DNA from 4 places in the Telluria sp. PB2R4 genome. Region 4 is predicted to be linked to each of the others. Evidence: predicted binding sites of a transcription regulator. Region 4 holds the regulator's gene; each other region holds the start of a gene.
The links. Region 4 encodes LexA, which represses DNA repair genes until DNA is damaged. Its sites were predicted from a motif close to ACTGTATNNNNATACAGT; they were not measured.
Positions count from the first base shown of each region.

Region 1: a site for LexA is predicted at 2,423-2,440, ahead of AC56LU_RS19330 (PA0069 family radical SAM protein). Genes of this name have one in related genera too.
Region 2: a site for LexA is predicted at 3,048-3,065, ahead of AC56LU_RS10695 (VRR-NUC domain-containing protein). Genes of this name have one in related genera too.
Region 3: a site for LexA is predicted at 3,064-3,081, ahead of AC56LU_RS00195 (ATP-dependent helicase). Genes of this name have one in related genera too.

Region 1 covers NZ_JCASIC010000013.1:19,981-24,920, forward strand. The annotation lists gene AC56LU_RS19315 (esterase/lipase family protein) at 1-132, opposite strand, end outside; gene AC56LU_RS19320 (alpha/beta hydrolase family protein) at 294-1,550, opposite strand; gene AC56LU_RS19325 (tRNA-uridine aminocarboxypropyltransferase) at 1,794-2,387, shown strand; gene AC56LU_RS19330 (PA0069 family radical SAM protein) at 2,503-3,636, shown strand; gene AC56LU_RS19335 (YciI family protein) at 3,668-4,141, opposite strand; gene AC56LU_RS19340 (gamma-glutamylcyclotransferase) at 4,261-4,833, opposite strand; gene AC56LU_RS19345 (PAS domain-containing hybrid sensor histidine kinase/response regulator) at 4,853-4,940, opposite strand, start outside.
Region 2 covers NZ_JCASIC010000005.1:143,688-148,627, forward strand. The annotation lists gene AC56LU_RS10690 (ATP-dependent DNA helicase) at 1-1,394, opposite strand, end outside; gene AC56LU_RS10695 (VRR-NUC domain-containing protein) at 1,391-3,034, opposite strand; gene AC56LU_RS10700 (hypothetical protein) at 3,137-3,892, opposite strand; gene AC56LU_RS10705 (M15 family metallopeptidase) at 3,985-4,827, shown strand.
Region 3 covers NZ_JCASIC010000001.1:32,835-37,774, reverse strand. The annotation lists gene AC56LU_RS00200 (phosphohydrolase) at 4-648, shown strand; gene AC56LU_RS00195 (ATP-dependent helicase) at 955-3,039, opposite strand; gene AC56LU_RS00190 (hypothetical protein) at 3,443-3,676, opposite strand; gene AC56LU_RS00185 (hypothetical protein) at 3,877-4,053, shown strand; gene AC56LU_RS00180 (chromate transporter) at 4,105-4,686, shown strand; gene AC56LU_RS00175 (chromate transporter) at 4,683-4,940, shown strand, end outside.
Region 4 covers NZ_JCASIC010000004.1:185,236-190,175, reverse strand. The annotation lists gene rplI (50S ribosomal protein L9) at 1-387, opposite strand, end outside; gene rpsR (30S ribosomal protein S18) at 424-714, opposite strand; gene priB (primosomal replication protein N) at 752-1,042, opposite strand; gene rpsF (30S ribosomal protein S6) at 1,078-1,473, opposite strand; gene lexA (transcriptional repressor LexA) at 1,691-2,323, shown strand; gene AC56LU_RS09250 (tetratricopeptide repeat protein) at 2,385-3,152, opposite strand; gene AC56LU_RS09245 (cystathionine gamma-synthase family protein) at 3,409-4,647, opposite strand; gene purF (amidophosphoribosyltransferase) at 4,658-4,940, opposite strand, start outside.

The DNA of each region.
Region 1 (4,940 bases), on a different contig from region 4:
GGGCCCGAAGCCGAGGAAGCCGTGGACCAGCACCACCGGATGGTTGTTCCGGTCGGCCGCTGCCGCGGCGCCGGCCGGCACGCTGGCGCACAGCGCAGCCAGCGCGAGCAGGGCGTGGTTGAAGCGAACCATGCAATTCTCCCAAATGACGTCAGGGTCATTGTCGGAGCTGCTGGCGGACTGGGGTTTGCGCTGTGTCGGATTCTTGGCGGCTGTCAGATTTTACGCACAGAAACAGTGCGTAGAAGACTTGACAGTACGGTGGTCGGCTTCGCCGACCACCGTACAAAAGCTCAATTGGTGGCTTTGTTGGAACCGATCGAAGTCGTCGGCGCCGACGCGCTCGCGTCCACCGGCTTCGGCGCCGGCGTGTTCGACGCCGTCACGGCCGCTTCTTCAGCCTGGTCGAGGTCGCCGTTCCAGACCACGTAGTCGTCCACCGAGTACAGGCGGCACGGCTCCTTGCTCTTGGCGGTGCAGGTTGCCAGCGCGCGGCCGTCCGGGTCTTCGCCTTCTTCGGCCCAGGTCCAGGCGCCGCTCGGCGACACCGCGAAGGCGCGCGGGGTCATCTTGCCGAGGTATTCCTGGTAGGCGCGGCGGCCGTTCTCGGACAGGAAGGGTACGGCCTCGACATCGTCCACCTTCGCGTAGCCGGTGCGCGCCGGGCTCGGGGGCAACGGTACCTCGTGGATCACCTTGGTCGGCATGCCGATCCCGTCGAGGAAGCGCATGGTCTCGTCCAGCCACAGCTTCTCGCCGTCACGGCTGGCCAGCATGCCATGCGAATCGCGCTTGAAGGCCGGGAGCTCGACCAGGCGGCCGCGCCCGCCGGCGCCTGCGAAGGCGGCGTGCATGCGGCTTGCCAGCTCGGGGCCGAACAGTGAGTCGTTCTCGCCATACATCCACAGGGTCGGCAGCTTGCCCTTGGCGCCGTATTCCGAAAAGGCGGACACCAGGGCCGAACGCCAGGCGCAACGGTCGCTGTCGTCGCGCAGGCCGCCGGCGAAGTTGATCAGGCCGCGCACGCCTGGCTGGTCCTGGGTGCCGAGGGCGACGGTCGCCAGGCCGCCGTAGGACTGGCCGGCGACCACGATGCGCTTGGCGTCGACCCACTTCTGCTGGCGCGCGTAGGCGAGGGCGGCGGCGATGTCGTCCGCCTGGGCATAGCCGTTGGCGGTCATGTTGCAGCCGAAGTCGCGGTAGCGGCCGGTCGAGTTGGCGAAGCCCTGGCGCATCGGCACCATCACGGCGTAGCCACGCTTCACGAAGGCGGTCGCCATGTAGTAGAAGCGGTCGCGCGGCTGCAGGTTCGGGCGGCCCGGATCCTTGCCGTGGTTGATGATGATGAGCGGGAAGGGACCCGGACCATTTGGCTGGAACACGGTGGTCTCGAGCATCGCGCGGCCCTGGGCGCCGGCCGGCACCTGCTCGATGTGTTCGTTCATGCGGTGATCGAGTTGCAACTCCTGCTGCACGGCGATCCCGGGGATCATGGCGGCGGCCGCGAGGGCGGCGGCAAGCAGGTTGCGAAGCGTAAAGCGTTGGACCATGTTGACTCTGTCTTGACTACATACTGATGGAGCAAATACGGAACAATTTCCGCATGGAATAAATTGATTCTAGGTACGTAGAAAAGGCAGAGCAATACTCAATCTGGCAATTCCAAAGCTAAATTTTTGTGGCGTGCCAAACTGTTCACGGAATCGGAAAGCATTTCGACAAGGGCCGGGTCCGACGTGGCGTCAGGGAAGCGCTTATGATGCGAACCTGGCAACGTGGAGAGGGATGATCGGATGAGCAAAAGGGAGCGTTGTGCGGTCTGCCTGCGGGCGCAGTCGGCATGCATCTGCCGCTGGATCACGCAGGTAGAGGCGCGGGCGGCGCTGTTGGTGCTGCAGCATCCGCTGGAAGTGGCCAACGCCAAGAACAGCGCCCGGCTGCTGCACCTGAGCGTGGCGGGCAGCGTGCTGGCGGTGGGAGAACGGTTCGATGGCGCCGGACTCGACGCGCTGCTCCACGCGGATGGCCGGGTGCCGGTGCTGCTATACCCGGACACGCCCGGCGACGCCGGCTTGATGGCGCCGCCGCCGTTCGACCCGGTGGAGGCCGGGCACGTGCGCCTGGTGGTGCTGGATGCGACCTGGCGCAAGAGCCGCAAGATGCTGTACCTGAATCCGTCCCTGCAAACGCTGCCGCGCCTGGCGTTGCGCGAGGTGGCGCCATCGAATTACCGGATTCGCAAGGCGCATGCGCCGCATCAGCTGTCTTCGCTGGAAGCGGCGGCACTGGCGCTGGGACAGCTGGAAGGCGAAGGCGAGAAGTTCGCGCCGCTGTTCGATGCGTTCGCAGGCTTTGTGGCGCAACAAGCGGCGTACGTACCGGCGTAAAACCGCTTGAACGCGGCATGAGTGAGGCGTACAATACTGTATAAACATACAGTATCGAGCCGCCGTGCCCAAGCCCCCATCATCGAGCGAACGCCAGCCCGTGGACGAGCAGCCCATGCTCGGCCCGCGCCCGCTCGCGGCCCGGAAAGGGCGGGGCGCGGTGTCGAACCTGCAAGGCCGCTTCGAAGTCAATGGCCGCGAAGAATTCGACGACGGCTGGGAGCGCGACGACGACGAAGCGGCCAGCGTCCGCACGGTCGTCACCGACGAATACGCCAAAACCATCCTGACGCGCAATTCCTCGCCCGATATCCCCTTCGACGTTTCGCTCAACCCGTACCGGGGCTGCGAGCACGGCTGCATCTACTGCTTCGCGCGCCCGTCACACAGCTATCTCGGCCTGTCTCCCGGCCTCGACTTCGAAAGCCGCCTGTTCGCCAAGGTGAATGCGGCCGAGCTGCTGCGGCGCGAGCTGGCCAAGCCCGGCTACGTGCCCGAGCACATCGCCCTCGGCGTCAACACCGACGCGTATCAACCCTGCGAGCGCGAGCTGCGCCTGACGCGCCAGGTGCTCGACGTGCTGCACGAATGCCGGCATCCGGTCGGGCTGATCACCAAGTCCTCCCTCATCGAGCGCGACATCGACCTGATTGCGCCCATGGCCGCGCAAAGCCTGGCTTGCGCCGCCATCACGCTGACCACGCTCGACCCTGCCATTTCGCGCACCCTGGAACCACGCGCGGCCGCGCCGGCACGCCGTTTGCGCACCATCCGTACCTTGAGCGAGGCCGGCATCCCGGTGAGCGTGAGCGTCGCGCCCATCATTCCCTTCGTGACGGAACCGGAGATCGAACGCATCCTGGAAGCGGCACGCGATGCTGGCGCCATCGGTGCGCATTACACCGTGCTGCGCTTGCCGTGGGAAGTCAACCCGCTGTTCCAGGAATGGCTGCAGGCGCATTTCCCCGACCGGGCCCAGCGCGTGATGAACCGCATCCGCGACCTGCGCGGCGGCAAGGATTACGACAGCGACTTCAGCAAGCGCATGCACGGCGAGGGCGTGTGGGCCGACCTGATCCGCCAGCGTTTTTCCAAGGCCGTCGATCGGCTTGGGATGGGGGAGTTTCGTGGGCGCTTCGGCAAGCTCGATCGGTCGCAGTTTCGCAAGCCGCTGGTGGTGCCGACGCGGCCATCGCCTGGCGTGACCACGGCAGGCGGGACGGGAGCGGGGCAGCTGGACCTGTTCTAGGCCGGCCACCCGCTTGATACGGGCGCGCGGACTACTGCTTCTTCTGGATCTTGTTGTGGACCTCGTTCACCATCATCAGCGCCGCCGAACCATAGAGTTTGTGGTAATCGGCTTCCATCAGGCCGCTGATGATGACCGGGTCGGTGGCCACGTAGCGTTTGGCTTCCTCGATGTCCGGGGTCGCCATCACGAAGATGCCGCGGCGGCCTTCCTTGCCGTCCAGCGGCCCGGCCACGACCAGTTTCTTCTCGGCCGCGAGCCTGCCCATGTTGGCGAAGTGTCCTTCGAAAATTTTCGCGCGTTCGGCCTTGTCTTCGATGGTCTTCGGCCCGGTCTTGAGGATCACCAGCACGTAGGGACGCATGCCGCGCTCGTCGGCGCCGAGCGACCTGGCCAGTTCGGCATCGTACTGCGGCGCCGGTTCGGCCGTTTTCGTTTGCGCGGAAGCAGCTTGTATCGCGAACAGCAGCGCACACCCCAACACCGTCAGCATCTTTCTGGACATTCCCGTCTCCTTGTTGTGGCGCGCAGCGACATTCGCACGCGCATGTTGTCGAGCAGGCCGCCTCGTGCCGCCCGCATCGTGCTGCGATTCTAGCAAGCTTCAGGGCGCCTGAACCAGGGTCAGGAGGTGTTTCCATGAGCGCGCAGGTGGGCCTCGATCGCGTGCACGTGCTCGTCGTGCCGGCCGAGTTCGCGCAAGGCCTGCGCCAGTTCCAGCAGGTATTCGCTGTTCGGGCCGCTCGGCCCGCGCGCGCCGGCGATCTGGCGCGCGATGTCCTGCTCGCTGGCGGGGCCGAGGTAGGCGGCGTTATCGGTGGTGGCGATGTAGACGATGCCTTCGGCCGTGCCGCCGTCGTCGAACCTCATGTCTGTCGCCAGGCGCAGGTAGCCGTTCTTCTCGCGATGGTCGAGGTGGGCGAATTCCTCCGGCGTCACCAGGTAGGCCATGCCGTGGCAGGTGGCGCCATCGGCCGGCACCAGGGTGACGACCCGGCCCGGGGCGCTTTCGGTGCCGCGGTGGTCGTGCGAGCCCTGCCAGAAGCGGCGGCTCCAGCCCCCGATGCTGGCAGGGCGCCGTTCGATGTAAGGGAAGTCGGCCTTCCAGATCAGGGAACCGTAGCCGAACAGCCAGACGCTGTCGTGGCTGTCGAAGCGGTTCATCAGGCGGTTGATGTCGATGGTATTGAGGGACATTGGAACAGGTCGGTAATTCTCACTCTCGGCGCAAATTTTTGCCGATATCAAGCAACAAGGCTGCGAGTTGTTGACTATCGACCGGCTTGGCAAAGTGGTGTTCGAAG
Region 2 (4,940 bases), on a different contig from region 4:
GGGTCGAGCGGGCCGCTTGAATCCACCAGGTAGTCGTTGACGGTGCTGGTGGCGTTCTGCAGCGCGTCCAGCATTTTTTGCGGCGGTTCGGGCAGCACCTGGTAAGGCGCCGGCGCTTCCTTGTCGACGCCGGTCCAGGCGCGGCCGACCCGATCCAGCGCCTTCCTGACGATCTCGGGCGCATTGGCGCGCGCCACCCGCAGGTTGCCGCGATCCAGCTCCGCGCTGTACATCGCGCGGGCACGCGAGACCAGGTTATGGGCTTCGTCGACCAGCACGCTGGCTTTCCAGCCGCGCTCGAGCGCAAGCGCGTACAGCATGGCGCTGCCGTCGAAATAATAGTTGTAGTCGCCCACCACCATGTCGGCCCAGCGCGCCATTTCGCTGCCCAGATAGTAGGGACAGACATCGTGTGCCAGCCCGACCTCGCGCAGGGCCTCGCGGTCGAGCAGCGTCGATGCCGACCTGGCGGCTGCCGCCGCGCGCGCGGCAGGCAAGCGGTCGTAGAAACCTTTCGCGAGTGGGCAGGCGTCGCCCTGGCACGCCTTGTCGGGATACTCGCAGGCCTTGTCGCGCGCCGTGAGTTCGAGTACCCGCAGGGGAATGCCGGTCCCGGCGCCCAGGCTGGTGGCGGCGTCCAGCGCCAGCCGCCGGCCTGGCGTCTTCGCGGCCAGGAAGAATATCTTGTCGAGGCTTTGCGAGGGCATCGCTTTCAGTACCGGGAACAGGCTCCCCACCGTCTTGCCGATGCCGGTCGGCGCCTGCGCCAGCAGGCAGCGCCCGCTGGTGTTGGCGCGGTAGATGTTTTCCGCCAGCTCGCGCTGGCCCGGCCGGAATGCCGCATGGGGGAAGCGCAGCGCGTCCAGCGCCGCATTGCGCGCGGCGCGGTGAGCGGCTTCCTGGGCGGCCCAGGCCGAAAAACGTTCGCACAGCCCGGCGAAGATCGCCGACAGGTCCGGCGCACTGCGCGTTTCGCGCAGCACGGTTTCCTGGCCGCTGCCGATGTCGTAGTAGACCAGCGCCAGGTGGACTTGTTCCAGCCCGAGCTGGCGGCACAGCAGGTGGCCGTACACCCGCACCTGGGCCCAGTGCAGGTGCCGGTGGTTGTCGGGAATCGACGAGAACTTGCCGCGGTAGGTCTTGATCTCTTCGATCAGGTTCTGGTCCGGGTCGTAGCCATCGGCGCGGCCGCGCACCACCAGGTCCCCCCAGCCGCCGTCGAGCGACACTTCGGTGCGGTAACTGGCCCCGCGCCGGCCCTGCACGACCGCATGCCCGGCGATGCCTTCCTGGGCGGTAGGCGAGGGTGTGAAGCGCAGGTCGAGGTCGCCCTGCTTGGCGGTGAACTCGCACAGGGACCGCACCGCAACGGTGTAGGTGGCGCCAGCCGTCAAGCGGCCTGCTCCCACTGCAGGTAGCACACCGACACCGGCATGCCGTGCGCGGCGCAGTAGTCGATCCAGCGCAGCTGGTTGTCCTGCAGGCGGTCGCCCGGGCCCTTGACTTCGATCATGGTGTAGCGGCCCTCCAGTGGCCAGAACTGGATGAGGTCGGGAAAGCCGGTGTGGTTGGCCTTGACGTCCACCAGGATGCGCTCGCACCACTTGCGCAGGTGCGCGGGCGGAATGCAGGCCAGCGCCAGTTCGAGCAGCTCTTCGCTCAGCGTCCCCCAGTAGACGAAGGGCGACGAGATGCCGGCCTTCTCCAGGAAATTGCGGCGGATGGTGTCGCGGTAGCTGCCGTCCTCGAGTTCGGCCAGGCAGGCCGCGAACTCGGCCGAGCGGCGCTGGTGGAAGTCCGGACTGTGCAGGTCGGCCGGACCGCGGTGGAAGGGGTGGAAGAAGGCGCCCGGAATCGGCGCGAACACCGCGCGCCAGCACAGCAGGCCGAACAGCGAGTTGGCCAGTGCGTTCTCGACGTAGAACACCGGCCCGTCCGCACTTGCCAGGTGGTCGCGCACCACGCCTTCGACCCACCAGTCCTCACCGGGCATCGGCAGGCACAGGTCGAGGCGCTGGACGACCGGCTTGCGCGCCGGCAGCCGGGCGTGGCCCAGGCGGCGCGCCAGGCGCGGCCCGATGCGCGCCAGCTGCTGGCGCTCGGCTTCGCTCTCCGGCGCCTCCTGGGCCAGCTGGAACAGGGCGTAGGCATCGTCAAAGCGCTCGTGCTTTTCCAGCACGCGGATGGCGCGTCCGCGTGCGCCGGGGAAGCGGCAGCGCGCGTAGACCGCGTGGGCATTGCCCCAGTCCTTCAGCTTCTCGAAGCCCTGGCCGATCTGGAACAACAGCTTTTCGCGCCGGCCGGCCAGCCAGTCGTTGTCGAACACGTGGGCGGGCAGGTCGCGCAGCACTACGTCGAGGGACTCGCCGGCGTAAAAGCGTTCCTTGCAGCCGTGCAGGAGGATGTAGTGGTCGACGTCGGCGCGTGAACGGAAACCGCGCGAGGCCTGCGAGAGTTCGACCTGTTCGAAGCGGAACATGCCGAGGTCGGCCAGCACGAATTCGGTCCAGTCCTGGTGCAGGTTGCCGAAGAAAATCAGGCGCAGGCGGTCGCACAGCGGCTTGACCAGGATGCGCAGGGCGGCGTCGCCGCAGCCTGCGTGCCAGCTTGAAAAGGGGCGGCTGTCGGCGAAGCCCGCGCGCAGTGCGTCCAGTTGCTCGCCCTTGCGTGCGTTCTTGTGCGGCAGGTGGGCGCCGAATGCCTCGGCGATTTCGGGCTTGGACAACAGGTCGAACAGCTCGTCGAGCGAGAGCAGCGGGTCGGCTTCGACCCAGCCGGCGCCGAGCAGCTGGCTTGATGCCTCGACCGGACAGCCGATTTCGGTATACACCAGCTTACTGGCGCGGAACAAGTTCCCCTTGCGCATGACCATGCGCACGAACAGCGCGCGCGCATTCCGGGACAGCGCGGGGAAGGCGGCGAGGAAGGCAAGCTCGTCCTCGTCGAGCAGGTCGCGATAGCGTTCGCCGATCCAGTCGAGGACGCGCTGGAAGTTATCCAGATAATAAAACTCGTTTTCCAGGACCCTGATCATCTCGTGCCGCCTTACTGTGCTTATGTACAGTATAACGCCACGAGGGATCACTAGCCCAGCAGTAACCCGAGTTTTCGAAGCAATTGGGGGCTTTTCGCCACGTTAATCGCGGGGCGGACGGGCCCGGCAATTGTCATTCGGGCACAAGAGCTCGGTCATCTGCGAGCCTTCGGGTGCGTGGCCGTTGGCATGGACGATGACGGCCGAGATCAGCGCCACGTCGGCATCGACGCCCCCGTCCGCGGCCCTGGAAGGGTTGACGCCGCGCTGGGCCCTGGGCTGTACTGGCCGCACGACGGTTTTCGCGACCGTGACCGGTTTCGGCCGGGTCGCGGTGGCGACCGGACGGGCGGCAGGCTTAGGCGGGGCCGGGCTTGCACTCGGCGTGGCGGCCACCGGGCGGGGCGGCGGCGTGGGCCTGTCGACGGCGCGTGCAGCCGGCGTTGGCCGGTCCTGCGCCGGACTGAGCAAACGCAGGGGCGGCGCCGCCTCGGCCGGCGGCTGGTCCACGATCACGGCCGCGCTGCGCTGCTGGGCGTCAGGTGCTCCGGCGACCGGCGCCATCGCAAGCTGCACGACCATCGCGCTGGCCGCCGTCGCGTGCAATGGCGGTGCGATTGTGGCGTCGGCCAGCACGGTTTCCTGCACCTCGGGCCGCAGGCCGTCGTTGTTGGCCGCCAGCCAGACCAGCGCGCCGGTCAGGGCCAGCGCCGCGGTGGCGCCGGCGCCGTACCAGGCATGCCGTGCGGAAGAGGCGCCCTTGCCATGCTTGCGCGCCGGCTCGCGCTCGAGCATCGCCAGGATGCTGTCCTCGCCCCTGGTGCTGAGACGCCGTGGCGACATCAGGTTCGGACGCATGGACGGGGATTGATTTTCGTCTGGTGGCCGCACGGCAATACTCCTAAGATGGGTTCTTCCAATTCTGATTAGAAACAATCTTGGAGGAAGCGATGCTGATTTTTCTCGCCCTTCTGTACTTTTGTCTCGCAACCGGGGCGATCTGGCTGGCCTTGTTCCCGTCCGGGCGGTCTTTCGTGGCACGCGGGCTATTCGGATTGCGCCAGCGCCTGTCGCAACGCGCGACCGGCTGGCGGATCGCAGGCAGCCAGGTGGCGGGTGCAGTACAGGGGAATATCCCGCGCGATATCTGGAGCAGCATCCTGGGCGTCGTTCGGCGTCACCGGATCGCGTGCGCGATCGGTGTGCCGGCCATCCTGATTCCCTCGCTGCTGGCGCTGGCCCTGAGCAGTCCGGCCATGCTGCCGCTGGTCGAAGGCGAGACTGCAGCCCCCGACGTCCAGGTTGCGGCCCTGCTGCAGGGCGAGCGCCTGGTGCCGCCGGTGGCCCTGCCGCCAATGGCCTTCACGACCGCCGAAGTCGAGCTGGTGCGGCCGATGCTGGTGAACGCCAGCCGCAACTGGGGCCTGCTGCATCCGGACTTCAGCCAGCGCCTGCTGCTGGCTTTCAAGATCATGAAGGAAAGGCATGGCTACGAAATGGCCTTGCTGGAAGGTTACCGCAGCCCGGCACGCCAGGATGCGCTGGCGGGCGCCGGGAGCCACGTCACCAATGCGCGCGCCTTCCAGAGCTGGCACCAGTACGGCCTGGCCGCCGATTGCGCATTCTGGCGCGACGGCAAGCTGGTGATCTCGGAAAAAGACCCATGGGCCATGCGCGGCTATCAGTTATATGGCGAGGTGGCCGAGTCGCTCGGGCTGACCTGGGGCGGGCGCTGGAAGATGATGGATCTTGGCCACACCGAGATGCGGGTGCGCGGCGTGATGCGCCGCTGAGGCGCTCTTTATTCCCCGGCCGGGCAACCCTTGAGCCGTCGCAAATGTTGCCCGGCGGCCCCGTGCGAGCATTTCCTATAGAACATTCCACTAACCCACCATCCGGGTCCCCA
Region 3 (4,940 bases), on a different contig from region 4:
CACATGCACACTCCTTCCAGCGCCGATGTGCGCGCCTGGGTCCGCATGCCGTCGGGAAAACGGCTGGACCTGCTCAACCCGACACCCTTCGACTGGGACGATGCCGACCTGGCGCTGGGCCTGGCGCGTACCTACCGCTGGGGCGGCCATTCGGCCTGGCCGCTGCCGCTCTCCGTCGCCCAGCACTCGCTCACCGTCATGCTGCTGCGCCGTGCGATCACCCCGAGGCCGACGCCGCTGCAGGAACTGCGCGAGCTGCTGCACGACGCCGAGGAAGGCCTGCTCGGCTTCGATGCCATTTCCGTCATCAAGCCCTTCCTGGGTGAAGGCTTCCACGCGCTCACCAGGCGCCTGGAACAAATGGTCTTCCTGCGCTACGGCTTGCCGGCCTGGACCGAGAGGGAGCACCGGCTGCACAAGCAGGCCGACCGCCTCGCCGCGGCAAGCGAAGCGGTGCACGTCACCGGCTGGACCCGGGAAGAAGTCCGGCGCACGCTGAAGATCCGGGCCCCGGTGCTGGAACAGGATCCGCTGGATCCCGTCTTCGGCGGTACCCCATGGGAACCCTGGCCTCCCAGCCTGGCCGCGGAGCGCTTCCTTGCCGAGCTGGAACGGCTCAAGCGCGAGGCCGGCCATGCCGCTCCATAGCTATCCTCAAAAAGATTGACTTGTATCAATCATTTAAGCTAAGCACTTGATTTTACTGAACATTTTCCAATATCCACAAGAACTGTGGATAAAGATGTGGAAAAGCACTACTTGACAAGCCAAAAGGCCAGTCAGAATGCGGGTTTCAACAAATTGCCCATTCCGCAGGCAAAATGAAAGCTCTTAAAAATCAACGACTTGGAAGCACACCGGATTCGTGCAGTGTGGACTGTGCGGTGAACTCCTACAAAAAGTCCCGGCGGGGGATAAGTCGCGCATCGGCGTACAAGCTGCGCTGATCTCCCCTCATTTCCAGGCGTTCCGGGCGCGCTCGCGCACCAGCATGCGCACGCTCTCCGGAACCGGCTTGCGCAACTGCTGGGTGTCGGCACTGAGCCAGGTGGTTTCCTCGAAATGCGCCAGCATGACCGGCGTGATGAAGCGCGTGCGCGCCGCATACACGTGGCGGTCGCCCATTTGCGCCTGCTGCTTGATGAAGAAACGGTTCGGCACGACCAGCTGCAGGTGTTCGCGGGCACGCGTCATCGCCACGTAGAGCAGGCGCCGCTCTTCCTCGATGTCGTCGTTGTTCCCCGTGCTCATGTCGGACGGGATGCAGCCGTCGACCACGTTCAGCACCGTCACCGATGTCCATTCCTGCCCCTTGCTGGAGTGGATGGTCGACAGGATCAGGTAATCCTCGTCGAGCAGGGGCGTGCCGGCGCGGTCGCTGGTCGCTTCGGGCGGATCGAGCGTGATCTCGGCCAGGAAACTTTCGCGCGTGGCGTGCCCGCCCGCCAGTGCGCTGAGTTGCTCGACGTCGGCGGCGCGCACCACGGCGTCATCGAACATGCGCTCAAGGTGCGGCAAGTACCACTGCTTGACCAGCTCGATGTCGGCCGGCCAGCGCAGGTCGGGCGAGCGCAGGCGCCGGTAGAGCGCACTGAACGCCGTCCAGTCGGCGAGGCTCCTGGCGGGCGCGGCGAACGCTTCCACCGCCGCCACCGGATCGGCCGCCTCGCCCACCGCGTCCAGCAGGCGGGTCGCGGTGGCGGGGCCAATGCCCGGGATCAGCTGGGCCACCCGGAAACCGGCCATGCGCCCATTCGGGTTCTGGGCGAAGCGTAACACTGCCAGCACGTCCTTGATGTGGGCGGCCTCGAGGAACTTCAGGCCGCCGAACTTCACGAAAGGAATGTTCCGGCGCATCAGCTCGAGCTCCAGTGCAGCGCTGTGGCTGGCCGCGCGGAACAGCACCGCCTGCGATTTCAAGGTCATGCCGGCTTCGCGGTGCTCCAGGACCCGGTTGCAGACCCAGCGCGCCTGCTCCGCCTCGTCCGGGAGCAGCACCAGCTGCGGCTTGAGGCTGGATGCCTTGTCGGTCCACAGGGTCTTGGCGTGGCGTTCGCGGGCGGCGGCGATGAGGGCGTTGGACGCGTCCAGGATCGGCTGGGTCGAGCGGTAGTTGCGCTCCAGCGTGATAAGCTCGGCAGGCCGGGTGAACTGCTTCGGGAAGTCGAGGATGTTGCGCACCGTCGCACCGCGGAAGGCGTAGATCGACTGGGCGTCGTCGCCGACCACCATCACGCCCTCGCCGCCCGGCTTCATGCCGGTGATGATCGAGGCCTGCAGGCGGTTGGTGTCCTGGTATTCGTCCACCAGCACGTGATCGAACAGGGACCCGATCTCGGCCCCCAGCACCGGGTCGCTCGCCATCTCGGACCAGAACAGCAGCAAGTCGTCGTAGTCGAGCACGTTCTGCTCCTGCTTGGCGTCGACGTAGGCGCCGAACAGGGTTTTCAGCTGCCCTTCCCACTCGTTGCACCAGGGGAAGGTGGACTGCAGCACGCTTTCCAGCGCGTCGCGGCTGTTCACCACCCGCGAATAGATCGACAGGCAGGTGCCCTTCAACGGAAAGCGCTTTTCCGTCGTCGACAGGCCGATCTCGTGGCGCACCATGCCCATCAGGTCTTCGGAATCGCCGCGGTCGTGGATGGTGAAGGATTCGTCCAGGCCGATCCGCCCCGCGTACTCGCGCAGCAGGCGCGCGCCGATCGCGTGGAAGGTGCCGGCCCAGGGCAGCGTGACCGTTCCCTGCGCACCGTTTTTCCCGAGCAGGCGCTGCAGCACGCCACTGGCGCGCTGGCTCATTTCCCCGGCTGCACGCCGCGAAAACGTCAGCAGCAGGATGCGCTGGGGATCGGCGCCGGACTGGATCAGCCGTGCGACCCGGTGCGCCAGCGTATTGGTCTTGCCCGAGCCCGCGCCCGCCACCACCAGCAAGGGCCGCACGACGGCCGCGCCGATGTCATGCTCGACCGCGGCGCGCTGTTCGGTATTCAGGCCGGCGAAGGGATCGTCGGTGGCGGGCGGAGCAAGGACGGCGGACATGGTTCGAAAACGTGGAAATGCCGTACTGTACATTTATCCAGTTATCTTGCGCAAGCTTAAAGAACGGAAAATACAAGCCCCCGCACGATCGAAGACCACACCTCGCATGGCGCCAGGTCATGGATTACATGCGGAATCCGCGCTAAGTCGCTAATACTTAAAAATTTTTCCGGATATCCACAAACTCTGTGAATAACTATGTGGAAAAGCAGGGGCTTGACACGTCGGAGGCGGCCAACCGTGCGGCTTTCAACAATTTGCCTATTGGGAAGGCAACGGCGATAGCCCCGCAAATCAAGGGGTTACGCGACGCTGTCGTGCATGCGGCACGCCGGAGTATAAATATATTTGCGGGACATTTCTGTGCATAAGCCGGGCCTTGCTCGCCCTGGCCTGCGCAATGTCAGGCCACGGCCAGCCCGGGACCGCCGCGCCGCTTGTCCGGGTCGAGCAGCACCCGCGCAATGACGCGTCCGTCGACGGCCCGTGACTTGAGGTATTCGAGAGCGCACAAGGTGCCGGCGACGCGCATCAGGGCGACGCCGTCATCCACGATGTCGCGCTGGTGCAGGTCGCGCCGGGCTTCGGCGTCGGCGCCGTCGGCTGGATTGCTCGAGGAGCTGGTGGAAGGATTCATCGTGCGCCTGGCCTTTCGGGTTAAAGGATGTTCGCGGCTGTTGCGAAGTATGGGGGAAGCGCACGCAATGTCAATATTTGATGCGCATCAAGGCACGCTTCACCTTTTCGGACGTCCGTGCCTGACGCGGCCCAGCGTTGCGCCACCTCGTGAGGTCCCCACCTACAATGGCCGCGACGACCAACCCTAGCGAGGACCCCATGAGCATGCAACCCGAGCCCGACCTGAATCCCGGCGACGAAGCGCAACCCGGCACGCCCGGCGCCGGCGAAGACGTATGTGACGCCTGCGGCGGCAGCGGCAAGCTATCCGATGGCAAGTCCTGCCCCAACTGTGGCGGTAGCGGCAAGGTCATGCGCGGGATCGGCGGCGGCTGAGCGCAAACCCCTGCATGGACAGGGTGGCGCGCGGGCGGCGATAATTCGGGGATGAGTTCCCTCCCCAACGACGATCCGCAGCGGCCCCGTCCAAGCTCGCTCACCGACCTGTTTTCGTCCTTTACCGTCCTTGCCCTGCAAGGCTTCGGCGGCGTGCTGGCGGTCGTGCAGCGTGAAATCGTCGAGCGCAAGCGCTGGCTGACGCACGAGGAATTCATTGAGGATTGGGCCGTGGCGCAGATCATGCCCGGACCGAACGTGGTCAATCTGTCGATCATGATCGGCGCCCGCTGGTTCGGCCTGCCCGGAGCGCTGGCCGCGCTGGCCGGCCTGCTGGTACTGCCCTTGCTGCTGGTGCTGGTGCTGGCCGCCTTCCATGCGCAATATGCCGGCCACTCCGCCGTGGCCGGCGCGTTGCGCGGCATGGCGGCCGTATCGAGCGGCCTGATCGCCGCCGCCGGTCTCAAGCTGACCGGCGCGCTGGCAACGAGCCCGATCCCGCTGCCGTGGTCGGCCGCCATCGCGGCCGCCGCCTTCGTGCTGCTGGCGTGGCTACGCGTGCCGCTGGTCTGGGTCCTCCCTCCCCTCGGCGGACTCGGCTGCGTACTGGCCTGGCGCAGGCTGCGTCCATGACGGCGTTCCAGTTGGCCCCTGGACTGGTCATGGGACCGAGCGACTGGCTCGGCCTGTTCGTGCACTTCCTGATGCTGTCGCTGATGCAGTTCGGCGGCGCCATTTCCGTCACCGCCGACATGCAGCGCTTCCTGGTCGAGGACAAGGGCTGGCTGGCCCAGTCGCAGTTCAGCGATTCGATCGCGCTGGCGCAGGCGGCGCCGGGGCCGAATGTGCTGTTCGTGGCGCTGATGGGCTGGCACCTGGGCACGAAC
Region 4 (4,940 bases):
AACCGGGAATTCACCAGTGGTCTTCAGCGGGCCGGTCGGCAGGCGAACCTGCGACTTCTCGACCGGGAAGCCTTGCTTGCTCAGGGCTTCTGCGATGTCGAAGTTGGTGACCGAACCGAACAGACGGCCGTCCACGCCCGCCTTCTGGGCGATGGTGACGGTCATGCCGCTCAGCTTGTCGCCTTGTGCCTGGGCAGCCGACAGCTTTTCGCCAGCAGCTTTTTCCAGCTCGGCGCGCTTGACTTCGAACTCGGCCACGGCAGCGGCGGTAGCACGGCGTGCCATTTTTTGCGGGATCAGGAAGTTACGTGCGTAACCGTCCTTGACCTTGACGACGTCGCCCAGGTTGCCGACGTTAACAACTTTTTCCAAAAGGATAATTTGCATATTTTTCTCCAGAAGATCTGATCTGTACGACGGGAATTAACCGTGGTGCAGGTCGGTGTACGGCAGCAGCGCGAGGTAACGGGCGCGCTTGATGGCGGTGTCGACCTGGCGCTGGTAGTGCGCCTTGGTGCCGGTCAGACGTGCCGGCATGATCTTGCCGTTTTCCTGGACGAAGTCCTTCAGGGTGTCGACGTCTTTGTAATCGACCTGTTCCACGTTTGCTGCGGTGAAGCGGCAGAACTTCTTACGCTTGAACAGCGGGTTCTGCTGTTTGCGCTTGAGTTTCTCTTTAGCTTTGTTTTTGTCGAACTTTTTACCGAATGCCATTTTAGGCTCCTGTATCTAATCTAAATTGCGCCGAGTTTTAGGCGGCACTGAAATCAATGATGTGAAATACCAAGGCTTTGCTGTTGCGGTTCTTCCGTGCGAGGAATCCTTCGAAGCGGTAGGCGGCGCCGAGTTCTGCGCTTTGCAGCCTGCCTGAAATCTCGCCCGCGCCGAGCGCAGGGATTTCAAACGCGACCTGCCTTGCCACTCCGGCTTCCACCTGCTGCGAATCGTGCCTCAGGATCGCGCCCACGATGGGGACGCCGGCCGGGGTGAAACGCAGTACGTCACGCTCCGCGATGGTCGCGATGAGCTGGAACTGATTCACTGCGCTGTCTTGCTACTGGATTCCCTGGGAAAAACTTAGGCAGCTGCTGCGGCTGGGGCAGCTGCCGGAGCGGCTGCTTCTGCACGGTGGCTCTTGGCTGCGTCTTCGCGCTGGACCGACTTCATCATCGGCGACGGTGCGGTTTCAGCCTTCTTCATCTTGACGGTCAGGTGACGCAGGACGGCATCATTGAACTTGAATGCGGTTTCCAGCTCGACCAGGGTCTCATTGTCGCACTCGATGTTCATGCAGATGTAGTGGGCTTTCGGCAGCTTCTGGATCTGGTAAGCCATCTGGCGACGGCCCCAGTCTTCCACGCGATGGATGTTACCGCCGCGCGCGGTCACGCTGGCCTTGTAACGCTCGATCATCGCCGGAACTTGCTCGCTCTGGTCCGGGTGGACGATAAAAACGATTTCATAATGACGCATGCAACACTCCTTAAGGACGTTTAAACAAATGCCCACCTCGGCGTCAAGACGAGTGTGGGAAGGGTAAGCCGGCTATTATAGCCCGAGAAATGGGGGGATGGGAAGCCTGGCTGTGGCGCACAATTTTTTTGCACTTTTCCCGTGTTTTCCCTTGCGCATCCGGGAATACTGTACAAAAATACAGTCTGCTCTTACAACCCATTGCCGTATAACACCCATGCTCAAGCTCACTGCAAGGCAAGAACAGATCCTCAACCTGATCAAGGAAGCGATCGAGAATACCGGTTTCCCGCCGACCCGCGCCGAAATCGCGGCCGAGCTGGGCTTCAAGTCGGCCAATGCGGCCGAGGAGCACCTGCAGGCGCTGGCGCGCAAGGGCGCCATCGAGATTTCGCCGGGCACCTCGCGCGGCATCCGCCTCATCGGCGCCTCGGTCGAGCAGATCCCGCTGGTTCCGCCGGCCCTCATGATGTCGCTGCCGCTGGTCGGCCGCGTCGCCGCCGGCTCGCCGATCCTGGCCCAGGAACACGTCGAAGCCACCTACTCCGTCGACGCCGCCATGTTCTCGGCCCGTCCCGACTTCCTGCTGAAGGTCAAGGGCTGGTCGATGCGCGACGCCGGCATCTGCGACGGCGACTTCCTGGCGGTCAAGAAGATCGACAGCGCCAAGAACGGCCAGATCGTGGTCGCCCGTCTCGGCGAAGAAGTGACGGTCAAGCGCTACCGCAAGACCGGCAACCTGGTCGAGCTGCTGCCGGAGAATCCGGACTTCAAGGTCATCCAGGTGTCGCCGGAAGACGAGTTCGCACTGGAGGGCCTGGCCGTCGGCCTGATGCGCAGCTGGCATTGATTCCTGCGCCGCAGCCCCGCGTTCATCCACGAACGCGGGCGCCGGTCGCCGGTCGCCTGCCTTACTGAATCTTCTTGTCCGCCCAGTGCGAGTCCTTCGGGGCCGACTTCACGATCTGGTTGTGCTGGGCCACAAAGGCCTCGGTCGCGGAGCGCCAGGCGGCGTAGTCCGCCAGCACCAGCTTCGAACTCACCTTCGCCTCTTCGCTCAGGTTCTCCCCCAGCTGGACCAGGTGGGCGTTCGATTTTTCAAGCTCTTCCTTGTTCATCAGTTTTCGGACCTCGTCCGGGACACGCTTGGTCAGCGGCATCGAGGCATTCAGGTTGGTGACGTACTTGTTGTAGCATTCCTGCCACGCCAGCACGGCCGCGCTGATACGGTCGATATCGGCATTGACCTTCGACATCGCGGGAATGCGTGGCGCGACGCAGCGGTACTCGCCCGCTTTCAGGTCTTCGCCATCGTAGCCCTTGATCCAGTAGTCGATGTCCTTGCGCCGCTTGACGCGCTGGTCCATCAGCTCCAGCGAGGCGATCGCCACCTTGTCGCCCTTGGCCGCCGCCTTCTTGAACAGCGCTTCGGCCTTCGCTTCGTCCACCTGCCCCGCTTCGCCATACCAGTACATCTGGCCCAGCGCCTGCTGCGCCGCCGGATTGCCGGCATTGGCCAGCTTGGTATAGATCTTCAGCGCGCCCGCGTAGTCCTTCTTCTCGAACAGGGCGTTGGCGTCTTCCAGCTCGCCGGCAAAGGCGGCGCCGCACAGCAGCAGGGATGCAAGGAACAGCTTGGTCTTCATGGGCAGATAATGGATGGGGAACAGGAATCCCATGATAGCGGCAATGTGCTGCCTTGCTCAACCGCTGAAACAAAATGCTGCAGGACCCCGTAGGGTGGGCGGCTCCACCTGATGCGTCGATGCATCCACACCGTATTTGCCGCCCACGCGTTCAAATCCCCGTCGAGTAGAGCCGCCGCAACGCACAGACTGTTTGAACGCGTGGGCGGCGCCCACGGTGGCGCTGATCCGGCAGTGCGGGGGAGCCGCCCACCCTACGAGAAACGGCAACCCGAGGGTTGCCGTTTTGCTACGCGTCGAGCGCCTGGCGGAAGTCCGCCAGCAGGTCGTCGGTATCCTCGATGCCGACCGATACGCGGATCAGCGACTCGGCGATGCCCATGCTGGCGCGCCGCTCGGCGCCCATCTCGAAGAAGATCGTGTGCGCCACCGGAATCACCAGGGTGCGGGTGTCGCCCAGGTTGCTGGCCGGGATGCCGAGCTTCAGGCGGTTCAGGTAGTCGAAGGGGTCGATATCCTCGCGCAGCTCAAAGCTCATCAGGGAGCCGCCGGAACGGAACAGTTCCCCGGTGATGCGGTGCTGTGGATGCGACGCCAGACCCGGGTAGTGGACCGCCGACACCCGCGGATCGGCTTCCAGCATCTGCGCCAGCGCCAGCGCGTTGCTGCTCGTGCGTTCCATGCGCAGCGCCAGCGTCTCGGCGCCCACCGCGATGTGGTGCGCCGCTTCCGGCCCGAGTGCGGCGCCGAAGTCGCGCAAGGCCTTGGCGCGCAGCTGGGCCAGGCCCTGTGCGCTTGCCGGCTGCTTGCGGAAGTTGGCCGCGATGTTCGGATAGGCGCTCCAGTCGAACAGGCCGGTGTCGGTGAGGGCGCCGCCGAGGGCGTTGCCGTGGCCGCCGATCGACTTGGTCAGCGAATTGACCACCAGGCCCGCGCCCACCGCCTTCGGACGGAACAGCCAGGGCGTGGTCATGGTGTTATCCACCACGTACAGGATGCCCCGTTCGCGGCACAACCGGCCGATACGGGCCAGGTCGGCCACCTGGGTGCGCGGATTGGCGATGGTCTCTACAAAGACCATGCGCGTCTCCGGCTTGAGGGCCGCTTCGACATTGGCGACGTCGGTGGCGTCGACGAAGTCCACGCCCACGCCCTGCCCCGCCACCGTCTGCCACAGGCTGTTGGTGTTCCCGAACAGGAAGGAGGACGAGACGACGTGGTCGCCGGCCTTGAGCAGCGCCTGGAACAGCGCGCCGATGGCGCCCATGCCGGTGGCAAAGCACAGGGTGCCGACGCCGTCTTCCATCTTGCTGATCTTGTCCTCGAGCGCGCTCACGGTCGGGTTGCCCTGGCGGCCATAGCGGAAGCCCGGCTCCTTGCCCTGGAATACCGATGCCAGCTGGCGTGCGTCGCCGTAGCCGAAGGCCACCGAAGTATGCACCGGCTTGTGCAGCGAGCCCTGCTCGATCGTCTTGCGGCGGTCGTTGTGCAGGATGGTGGTCGTGAAACCGTAGGTTTTCTCGCTCATGCCCACAACCTTACTCGGCGGCTGCCGGCGTGTTCAGGTTCAGCTGGGTGCGCACCGGATCCTCGACCTGGTTTTTCTTCGGGTTATGGCGCGCGGTTTCCTGGCGGTCGAGGTATTCCGGGGTCACGTCGCCGGTCACGTACACGCCGTCGAAGCAGGACGCCTCGAAGTTCTTCAGCGCCGGATTGACGTCGGAGATCGCGCGCTTGAGCGCGTCGACATCCTGGTAGACCAGGCGGTCGGCGGTGATCTCGGCGCAGACTTCCTCGACGGTGCGGCCGTGGGCGATCAGC